DNA from 3 places in the Lysinibacillus sp. FSL K6-3209 genome. Region 1 is predicted to be linked to each of the others. Evidence: a T-box and tRNA genes for the amino acid it is inferred to sense, from the RefSeq annotation. Region 1 holds a T-box; the other regions hold tRNA genes.

What was found. The T-box of region 1 lies ahead of trpS (tryptophan--tRNA ligase). A T-box ahead of a tRNA ligase gene usually reads a tRNA of that ligase, here a tRNA-Trp.
Region 2: it encodes a tRNA-Trp, which carries the amino acid that the T-box ahead of trpS (tryptophan--tRNA ligase) is inferred to sense. The anticodon was not compared.
Region 3: it encodes a tRNA-Trp, which carries the amino acid that the T-box ahead of trpS (tryptophan--tRNA ligase) is inferred to sense. The anticodon was not compared.

The regions. Positions count from the first base shown of each region.
Region 1 is NZ_CP150264.1:769,203-772,451, forward strand. Features, by position in the region: gene MHH88_RS03615 (hypothetical protein) at 1-134, shown strand, start outside; gene MHH88_RS03620 (hypothetical protein) at 118-426, opposite strand; gene trpS (tryptophan--tRNA ligase) at 442-1,431, opposite strand; T-box leader at 1,497-1,728, opposite strand; gene spxA (transcriptional regulator SpxA) at 2,280-2,675, shown strand; gene mecA (adaptor protein MecA) at 3,106-3,249, shown strand, end outside.
Region 2 is NZ_CP150264.1:275,217-278,465, forward strand. Features, by position in the region: rRNA gene MHH88_RS01395 (23S ribosomal RNA) at 1-1,444, shown strand, start outside; rRNA gene rrf (5S ribosomal RNA) at 1,512-1,627, shown strand; tRNA gene MHH88_RS01405 (tRNA-Val) at 1,641-1,716, shown strand; tRNA gene MHH88_RS01410 (tRNA-Met) at 1,743-1,817, shown strand; tRNA gene MHH88_RS01415 (tRNA-Asp) at 1,829-1,901, shown strand; tRNA gene MHH88_RS01420 (tRNA-Thr) at 1,911-1,986, shown strand; tRNA gene MHH88_RS01425 (tRNA-Tyr) at 1,993-2,076, shown strand; tRNA gene MHH88_RS01430 (tRNA-Trp) at 2,091-2,164, shown strand; tRNA gene MHH88_RS01435 (tRNA-His) at 2,201-2,276, shown strand; tRNA gene MHH88_RS01440 (tRNA-Gln) at 2,288-2,362, shown strand; tRNA gene MHH88_RS01445 (tRNA-Lys) at 2,378-2,450, shown strand; tRNA gene MHH88_RS01450 (tRNA-Leu) at 2,459-2,540, shown strand; tRNA gene MHH88_RS01455 (tRNA-Gly) at 2,592-2,666, shown strand; tRNA gene MHH88_RS01460 (tRNA-Leu) at 2,672-2,760, shown strand; tRNA gene MHH88_RS01465 (tRNA-Arg) at 2,774-2,850, shown strand; tRNA gene MHH88_RS01470 (tRNA-Pro) at 2,860-2,936, shown strand; tRNA gene MHH88_RS01475 (tRNA-Ala) at 2,951-3,026, shown strand; tRNA gene MHH88_RS01480 (tRNA-Ser) at 3,042-3,134, shown strand; tRNA gene MHH88_RS01485 (tRNA-Phe) at 3,141-3,213, shown strand; tRNA gene MHH88_RS01490 (tRNA-Gly) at 3,222-3,249, shown strand, end outside.
Region 3 is NZ_CP150264.1:3,873,630-3,876,878, reverse strand. Features, by position in the region: rRNA gene MHH88_RS18930 (23S ribosomal RNA) at 1-369, shown strand, start outside; rRNA gene rrf (5S ribosomal RNA) at 486-601, shown strand; tRNA gene MHH88_RS18920 (tRNA-Asn) at 620-696, shown strand; tRNA gene MHH88_RS18915 (tRNA-Ser) at 702-793, shown strand; tRNA gene MHH88_RS18910 (tRNA-Glu) at 819-893, shown strand; tRNA gene MHH88_RS18905 (tRNA-Val) at 914-989, shown strand; tRNA gene MHH88_RS18900 (tRNA-Met) at 1,015-1,089, shown strand; tRNA gene MHH88_RS18895 (tRNA-Asp) at 1,095-1,170, shown strand; tRNA gene MHH88_RS18890 (tRNA-Phe) at 1,190-1,262, shown strand; tRNA gene MHH88_RS18885 (tRNA-Thr) at 1,275-1,350, shown strand; tRNA gene MHH88_RS18880 (tRNA-Tyr) at 1,360-1,443, shown strand; tRNA gene MHH88_RS18875 (tRNA-Trp) at 1,454-1,527, shown strand; tRNA gene MHH88_RS18870 (tRNA-His) at 1,540-1,615, shown strand; tRNA gene MHH88_RS18865 (tRNA-His) at 1,652-1,727, shown strand; tRNA gene MHH88_RS18860 (tRNA-Gln) at 1,732-1,806, shown strand; tRNA gene MHH88_RS18855 (tRNA-Gly) at 1,812-1,886, shown strand; tRNA gene MHH88_RS18850 (tRNA-Cys) at 1,894-1,967, shown strand; tRNA gene MHH88_RS18845 (tRNA-Leu) at 2,019-2,099, shown strand; gene MHH88_RS18840 (S8 family peptidase) at 2,599-3,249, opposite strand, start outside.

The sequences.
Region 1 (3,249 bases):
CTTGGTCAGTAGTCTTAAAATTCATCATGCATACAACGGAATTTTATATCGCCATTGGAGCTTGCATTGTACTTTGTAGTGTTGTGCTCGATTTTGGTTTCGATAAAACAGCGAATCTTAAAGATAAGGCTTGAACGTCACAGGAATGGCCAAGGCTTCTGCTACTTTTTTGGCCAAGTCTTCACCTTGTACATCATGGCTTTTCGCTAAAGTATCCATACCATCAATAAATGAATCTGTTTCAAGGTCGATCCATTCGCCGAAGTTACACATCCATGTTGTCAGCTCCGATAATAGTGTCTCATCTAAAGGAAGTTGCTCTAATTCTAAATTGGCTTGACAATGGCCACACCATAGTGGATCTGCACCAAAATCACCTTCTAATAGAAGGATTTTGATTGGTTGATGACAATGTTCACAGAGCATATGTTAATTCCTCTCTTAGCGGTTTGTGCGGCCTAAGCCCATTGCTTGTTCCATGCGCTTTAAAGTTGCGCTTGCAATAGCGTTTGCTTTTTCTGCACCTTCATCCAAAATAATGTCCAGTTCAGATGACTCTACAAGGTTATAAAATCTTTCTTGAATTGGTGTTAGGTGGTCGATTACTGCTGAAGCGACACCTTGTTTGAAGCCACCATACCCGATGCCTTCATACTTTTTCACCAAATCTTCAATTGCTACACCTGAAATAGCGGATTCAATCGTTAGTAAGTTTGAAACGCCTGGTTTATTTTCAACATCAAATGCCACAATACCATCAGAGTCAGTGACAGCAGATTTGATTTTTTTCTCGATATCTTTCGCTGTATCTAAAAGTTTAATCGTAGCTTTTGTATTTGGATCAGATTTGCTCATTTTTTTTGTAGGTTCTTGTAATGATTTAATACGAGCTCCAGCTTTTGGTAACTGGATTTCAGGAATCGTTAACACTTCACCATAACGTTTGTTAAAGCGCTCTGCAAGGTCACGTGTTAGCTCAATATGCTGTTTTTGATCATCCCCTACAGGAACAATATTCGTGTTATATAATAAAATATCAGCCGCCATTAATGGTGGATAAGTTAAAAGAGCTGCTGAAACAGTCTCTTTACCATGTGATTTATCTTTAAATTGTGTCATACGTTCTAGTTCACCAATAGAAGCGACACATTGTAGCATCCATCCTGCTTGTGCATGAGCCGGTACTTCAGATTGAATGAATAGCGTTGATTTTTGAGGGTCAATTCCAGTCGCAATATAAGTAGCAGCTAAATTACGGATGTTTTGACGTAACTCTTTTGGATCTTGCGCAACAGTAATGGCATGTTGGTCAACGATACAGTAAATAGCATTCCCTTCATGCTGTAGTGCTGGGAATTGCTTGAATGCACCAAGATAATTGCCTAATGTTACAATACCTGTTGGCTGTACGCCTGAAAAAATAGTTGTCATAATAAGTTCCTCCTCGGGGTTCGAAAAAATAAAAAACATCATGCGTCCTCATTAGAATAAACTAATGAAGGGACGAATGATGTTCGAATCCGCGGTACCACCCTGCTTGCCTTAGAAGGCCACTTTGCTTCGTAACGTGAAGGGACGAGCTTTGCTAATGGGATCAAGTGAAGACTTGAACGTTCACAAAGCTAACTCGGAAGTCCATTCCAAATGCATACATGGTCTGTTTCCAGCAACCACAGACTCTCTATACATGTATATTGCAAATGTACTACTCTTCGTCAGCGTTTTTAACTACACTATTTAATGTGTAGAGAGTGTCTTTTTGAAGACAACAATCAAAATACTGTTGACCATCAAGACTGGCGCAAATGCGCTTCTCTTGTTGCACAAAATTATAGTATAAAGACTTAGTTAAATGCAAGCCTGTAAATTCAGTCTTATGACTGAATTTTTTTGTGTTGTAAAAAAAGGAAACCAATTTTATCTAAAATACGTCCTTAATTGTACACGTCTACATGACATTATTCTCGTTTGTGTTTTTTAATTGAGAACAACTAGTTTCGAGAAATTCATGTTTAAAATGACTTGTTACTGGGAATATTATTATTAGTTCATTGGACATGCAAAGAAAGTGAATACTTTATTGAATACATTAAGGTAGTATTAATAGACAGAATATTTTGTAACAAAGTTATATATCCTGTATTCTTTTTTTCCTTGGAACTATATTCAAATACAGCAGAGTGCTGTATAATGGAACTGTAGATTTACATTACATTAATTCTAATTTAAGAAATTGGTTTATAGATAACGAATACAAATAGAAAGGATGTGTCAGTATGATAGTTACTTTATTTACATCACCAAGTTGTACGTCTTGTCGTAAAGCAAAAGCATGGTTAGAGGAGCATGAAATTCCTTATACAGAACGTAATATTTTTTCTGAACCGTTAAGCATTAGTGAAATTAAAGAGATTTTACGAATGACGGAGGATGGAACAGACGAAATTATTTCTACCCGTTCTAAGATATTCCAAAAATTGAATGTAGATGTTGAAAGCTTACCTTTACAACGCTTATATGAATTAATTCAAGAATATCCTGGATTATTACGCCGACCAATAATTTTAGATGAGAAAAGACTTCAAGTAGGCTATAACGAAGATGAAATTCGACGATTTTTACCGCGTAAGGTTAGAGCTTATCAATTACAAGAAGCACAGCGTATGGTGAACTAAAACCCACTTAGACTGCATAGAATGATGTAGTAGGTGTTACAAATGCAAATGCATGTTGTGACATCTATTTTTTTATGCTTTACTTATGTAAAAACCTGCATTCAAAACTAATATTTAATAGGTAAAAGTCATATATTTCCGTAAAAGTATGTTAAACTTGATTTAATACAAATAGTTTACTACAATTTCAATTATTCAAATATCTTCTTTGAAACGGTGTATATCCTTTTCATTTTATGAAAGAACAGCATACAATAGAATTAGAGACAACTGTGACCAAAAAATACGATTGCGGTTGCTCGATGATTTTCTGTAGTGTGGTCAAAGGTTGAAAAACAAAGGAGTATGAAGGTTAAAAACAATGAATCAAAGCATACTAATGAAATAATACTGTTTTTCGACAAATGACAGTGAAGGGAGATGAGGTCTAGTGGACATCGAACGTGTAAATGAAAATACACTCAAGCTCTTTATTACGTACAATGATATAGAGGATCGCGGCTATAGTCGTGAAGAAATTTGGTACAACCGAGCAAAGGGTGAACAACTTTTTTGGGATATGATTGATGAAGTG
Region 2 (3,249 bases), 490 kb from region 1:
GGATAGGGTAAGCGCGCCGTTGGTTGTGCGCGTCCAAGCAGTAAGGCGTGTGTGTAGGCAAATCCGCACACTGTAACGTTGAGCTGTGATGGCGAGTCCGTATGGACGAAGTTCCTGATTTCACACTGCCAAGAAAAGCCTCTATCGAGGTGAGAGGTGCCCGTACCGCAAACCGACACAGGTAGTCGAGGAGAGAATCCTAAGGTGTGCGAGAGAACTCTCGTTAAGGAACTCGGCAAAATGACCCCGTAACTTCGGGAGAAGGGGTGCTCTTGAGCGTGCAAGCGCATGAGAGCCGCAGTGAATAGGCCCAGGCGACTGTTTAGCAAAAACACAGGTCTCTGCAAAACCGTAAGGTGACGTATAGGGGCTGACGCCTGCCCGGTGCTGGAAGGTTAAGAGGAGTGGTTAGCGCAAGCGAAGCTGCGAATTGAAGCCCCAGTAAACGGCGGCCGTAACTATAACGGTCCTAAGGTAGCGAAATTCCTTGTCGGGTAAGTTCCGACCCGCACGAAAGGCGTAACGATCTGGGCACTGTCTCAACGAGAGACTCGGTGAAATTATAGTACCTGTGAAGATGCAGGTTACCCGCGACAGGACGGAAAGACCCCGTGGAGCTTTACTGTAGCCTGATATTGAATTTTGGTACAACTTGTACAGGATAGGTAGGAGCCAGAGATCTCGGAGCGCCAGCTTCGAAGGAGGCGTCGGTGGGATACTACCCTGGTTGTATTGAAATTCTAACCCATGCCCCTTAGCGGGGCAGGAGACAGTGTCAGGCGGACAGTTTGACTGGGGCGGTCGCCTCCTAAAAGGTAACGGAGGCGCCCAAAGGTTCCCTCAGAATGGTTGGAAATCATTCGTAGAGTGTAAAGGCACAAGGGAGCTTGACTGCGAGACCTACAAGTCGAGCAGGGTCGAAAGACGGGCTTAGTGATCCGGTGGTTCCGCATGGAAGGGCCATCGCTCAACGGATAAAAGCTACCCCGGGGATAACAGGCTTATCTCCCCCAAGAGTCCACATCGACGGGGAGGTTTGGCACCTCGATGTCGGCTCATCGCATCCTGGGGCTGTAGTCGGTCCCAAGGGTTGGGCTGTTCGCCCATTAAAGCGGTACGCGAGCTGGGTTCAGAACGTCGTGAGACAGTTCGGTCCCTATCCGTCGTGGGCGTAGGAAATTTGAGAGGAGCTGTCCTTAGTACGAGAGGACCGGGATGGACACACCGCTGGTGTACCAGTTGTCTTGCCAAAGGCATCGCTGGGTAGCTATGTGTGGACGGGATAAGTGCTGAAAGCATCTAAGCATGAAGCCCCCCTCAAGATGAGATTTCCCATTACGCAAGTAAGTAAGATCCCTCAAAGACGATGAGGTAGATAGGTTCGAGGTGGAAGTGTGGTGACACATGGAGCTGACGAATACTAATCGATCGAGGACTTAACCAAAAAAGTTTGAAACATTCAATGAACGTTTATCCAGTTTTGAGAGAACGAGTTCTTTCAACTGAATAAGTGAAGTGATGATGGCAAAGAGGTCACACCCGTTCCCATATCGAACACGGAAGTTAAGCTCTTTAGCGCCGATGGTAGTTGGGGGCTTCCCCCTGTGAGAGTAGGACGTCGCTTCGCTTATTTTTTATGTGGAGGATTAGCTCAGCTGGGAGAGCATCTGCCTTACAAGCAGAGGGTCGGCGGTTCGAGCCCGTCATCCTCCACCATTTATTTATTATGAAATTACTATTATCGCGGGGTGGAGCAGTGGTAGCTCGTCGGGCTCATAACCCGAAGGTCACAGGTTCAAATCCTGTCTCCGCAACCAAATAAAATTAAGGTCCCGTGGTGTAGCGGTTAACATGCCTGCCTGTCACGCAGGAGATCGCCGGTTCGATCCCGGTCGGGACCGTCCTTATTTGCCGGTGTAGCTCAGTTGGTAGAGCAACTGACTTGTAATCAGTAGGTCGTGGGTTCGACTCCTATCGCCGGCACCATCCCTTGGAGGGGTAGCGAAGTGGCTAAACGCGGCGGACTGTAAATCCGCTCCTTAGGGTTCGGCGGTTCGAATCCGTCCCCCTCCACCAGCTCTTTATTCAATAGGGGCATAGTTCAACGGTAGAATAGAGGTCTCCAAAACCTTTGGTGTGGGTTCGATTCCTACTGCCCCTGCCAAATTTTTTAGGTTAGACTACTGTTATATTACATATGGCGGTTGTGGCGAAGTGGTTAACGCATCGGATTGTGGTTCCGACATTCGTGGGTTCGATTCCCATCAGTCGCCCCATAATAAAATATTGGGGTATAGCCAAGCGGTAAGGCAACGGATTTTGATTCCGTCATGCCTAGGTTCGAATCCTAGTACCCCAGCCATTTATTTCTTAATATGAGCCATTAGCTCAGTTGGTAGAGCATCTGACTTTTAATCAGAGGGTCGAAGGTTCGAGTCCTTCATGGCTCATCATATTTGCGGGTGTGGCGGAATTGGCAGACGCACTAGACTTAGGATCTAGCGCCGCAAGGCGTGGGGGTTCGACTCCCTTCACCCGCATCATCTATATTTCAAATTTATAATTGCCAGAATAAATAATCTTATGCACATGCGGAAGTAGTTCAGTGGTAGAACACCACCTTGCCAAGGTGGGGGTCGCGAGTTCGAACCTCGTCTTCCGCTCCAAATGTGCCGGGGTGGCGGAACTGGCAGACGCACAGGACTTAAAATCCTGCGGTAGGTGACTACCGTGCCGGTTCGATTCCGGCCCTCGGCACCATTTTTAATATTTAGCGCCCGTAGCTCAATTGGATAGAGCGTCTGACTACGGATCAGAAGGTTGTGGGTTCGACTCCTGCCGGGCGCGCCAATAAATGAACGGAATGTAGCTCAGCTTGGTAGAGCACTTGGTTTGGGACCAAGGGGTCGTAGGTTCGAATCCTGTCATTCCGACCATCTTTTTAAAAAATGGGGCCTTAGCTCAGCTGGGAGAGCGCCTGCCTTGCACGCAGGAGGTCAGCGGTTCGATCCCGCTAGGCTCCACCATAATTGTTTCATTCCGGAGGTATACCCAAGTCTGGCTGAAGGGATCGGTCTTGAAAACCGACAGGCGGGTAACACCGCGCGGGGGTTCGAATCCCTCTACCTCCTCCATTTTCCGGGTCAGTAGCTCAGTTGGTAGAGCATTAGATTGAAGCTCTAAGTGTCGGCGGTTCGATTCCGTCCTGACCCATCCTTTTTGCGGGTGTAGTTTAATGGTAAAACCTCA
Region 3 (3,249 bases), 1.5 Mb from region 1:
AGTCGGTCCCAAGGGTTGGGCTGTTCGCCCATTAAAGCGGTACGCGAGCTGGGTTCAGAACGTCGTGAGACAGTTCGGTCCCTATCCGTCGTGGGCGTAGGAAATTTGAGAGGAGCTGTCCTTAGTACGAGAGGACCGGGATGGACACACCGCTGGTGTACCAGTTGTCTTGCCAAAGGCATCGCTGGGTAGCTATGTGTGGACGGGATAAGTGCTGAAAGCATCTAAGCATGAAGCCCCCCTCAAGATGAGATTTCCCATTACGCAAGTAAGTAAGATCCCTCAAAGACGATGAGGTAGATAGGTTCGAGGTGGAAGTGTGGTGACACATGGAGCTGACGAATACTAATCGATCGAGGACTTAACCAAAAAGTTTGAAACATTTCAATGCACCGTTTATCCAGTTTTGAAAGAATGAAAAAGTATTTCTTAAATACTTGTAATTATAATGATATATGTTATAATAGGTAATGTCTTTCAAATAGTCTAGTGATGATGGCAAAGAGGTCACACCCGTTCCCATACCGAACACGGAAGTTAAGCTCTTTAGCGCCGATGGTAGTTGGGGGCTTCCCCCTGTGAGAGTAGGACGTCGCTAGGCTATACATACTAAAATTATTCCGAAGTAGCTCAGTTGGTAGTAGCACCTGACTGTTAATCAGGTTGTCGCAGGTTCGAGTCCTGCCTTCGGAGCCATTCTTGGAGAGTTGTCCGAGTGGCCGAAGGAGCACGATTGGAAATCGTGTAGGCGGTTAACACTGTCTCAAGGGTTCAAATCCCTTACTCTCCGCCAGCACTTTAGGATTCCAATCATTAAAGGCCCCTTGGTCAAGCGGTTAAGACACCGCCCTTTCACGGCGGTAACACGGGTTCGAATCCCGTAGGGGTCACCATTTATAACGAATACCCAGATGGAGGATTAGCTCAGCTGGGAGAGCATCTGCCTTACAAGCAGAGGGTCGGCGGTTCGAGCCCGTCATCCTCCACCATTTTTTAAAATCAAAATAGCATTATCGCGGGGTGGAGCAGTGGTAGCTCGTCGGGCTCATAACCCGAAGGTCACAGGTTCAAATCCTGTCTCCGCAACCAAAAATGGTCCCGTGGTGTAGCGGTTAACATGCCTGCCTGTCACGCAGGAGATCGCCGGTTCGATCCCGGTCGGGACCGCCATTTTTAAAATAATAAATATGGGTCAGTAGCTCAGTTGGTAGAGCATTAGATTGAAGCTCTAAGTGTCGGCGGTTCGATTCCGTCCTGACCCATCATGTTTTTTTGCCGGTTTAGCTCAGCAGGTAGAGCAACTGACTTGTAATCAGTAGGTCGTGGGTTCGATTCCTATAGCCGGCACCATGTTTTCCCGGAGGGGTAGCGAAGTGGCTAAACGCGGCGGACTGTAAATCCGCTCCTTAGGGTTCGGCGGTTCGAATCCGTCCCCCTCCACCAGTTTTTTTATAGGGGCATAGTTCAACGGTAGAATAGAGGTCTCCAAAACCTTTGGTGTGGGTTCGATTCCTACTGCCCCTGCCAATTAATTTTATGGCGATTGTGGCGAAGTGGTTAACGCACCGGATTGTGGTTCCGGCATTCGTGGGTTCGATTCCCATCAGTCGCCCCATTTACTATAAAATTAAAATATAACTATAAAGCAATGGCGATTGTGGCGAAGTGGTTAACGCACCGGATTGTGGTTCCGGCATTCGTGGGTTCGATTCCCATCAGTCGCCCCATTGTTGGGGTATAGCCAAGCGGTAAGGCAACGGATTTTGATTCCGTCATGCCTAGGTTCGAATCCTAGTACCCCAGCCATTTATGCGGAAGTAGTTCAGTGGTAGAACACCACCTTGCCAAGGTGGGGGTCGCGAGTTCGAACCTCGTCTTCCGCTCCAATAATATGGCGGCATAGCCAAGTGGTAAGGCACAGGTCTGCAACACCTTTATCACCGGTTCAAATCCGGTTGCCGCCTCCATATTTTTTTCTTAATCGGATACTCCGATTTTTTTTATCTCTAAAGTATTATGCCGGTGTGGCGGAATTGGCAGACGCGCACGACTCAAAATCGTGTTCCTTTGGAGTGTCGGTTCGACCCCGACCACCGGTATCATCACGTACATATACGTTACGTTTAGTAAGATTAGAAAGCTCACAAACCTTGACAGAACAGGGTTTGTGAGCTTTTTACATTTCTTGGGTTACAATAGGAAACGATAAGAATCGAAATCTTTTTACACACAGGCAGGTTCATTTTACACAAGTTTTTACACAAGCTGCAATCCGATAAAATGTGATCGATAAAGGAGAGCAAACTAAAAAAGCTCATGTTTGAAAAATAAACATGGGCTTTTTAATTGGATTTAATAAAAGAGGATAATTGTATGTTTGATTCGGCAGCATAGCATGCCTCTGCCTTATGAATAGACCGAACGAAGGAATGTAAGCGCAAATGACGCAAAGAGACATGGGAGATACGTCGTCATAAGTATCACAAAGATTCATTGTGTATAAGGGTACTGGTGAATACGTTTAGAACCAAGAAAATAGTAATACAAACCAAAGCGATGGTTTGTATTACTAATGTTAGTATGCTTCACCTTTTAAAATTATTGAACGCGAGCAAATCCAAATCCTGAAGCGTAGTCATCACCTATAGCAGCTCCATAACCACCTTTAATATCTACTGATTGTGCTCTCGCTTGTAAGTTAGAACGTAGTTGCGTGTTAGACAATGACGGATTTTCAGCCCAAATTTTCGCTGCTAAACCAGAGACATGAGGAGTAGCCATTGATGTGCCGCTAATTGTATTATAACCGCCATTATACCATGTAGAATAAACGGATGAGCCAGGAGCTGAGATTTCAATATCACCTTCCTGGATTACATAATCTCCAGCTGTAGATATATAACCACGTGAAGAGTAATCAGCTACACGATAAGTCCCATTTTGTTGTACATTTTCTAAAGCTGCAACGGCGATTGCATTTGGTAATGCCCCCGGATAACCAATTGTTCCTTGCGCATAGCCTGAATTACCAGCTGCAGCTACTATTAGAACTCCTTTACTGTATGCGTAATTGACAGCACTTGAAATGAGGCTATTATTCGCTGAAGAACCTAGAGACATACTAATAATTGTTTTGGTACCAGTAGCTGTTGCTTGATCTGCTGCATGTCGAATAGCAGCAGCAATATCATCTGAGTATCCAGAGCCGCTATCTAATAACACTTTGTAAGCCCAAAGATCAGCATTTGG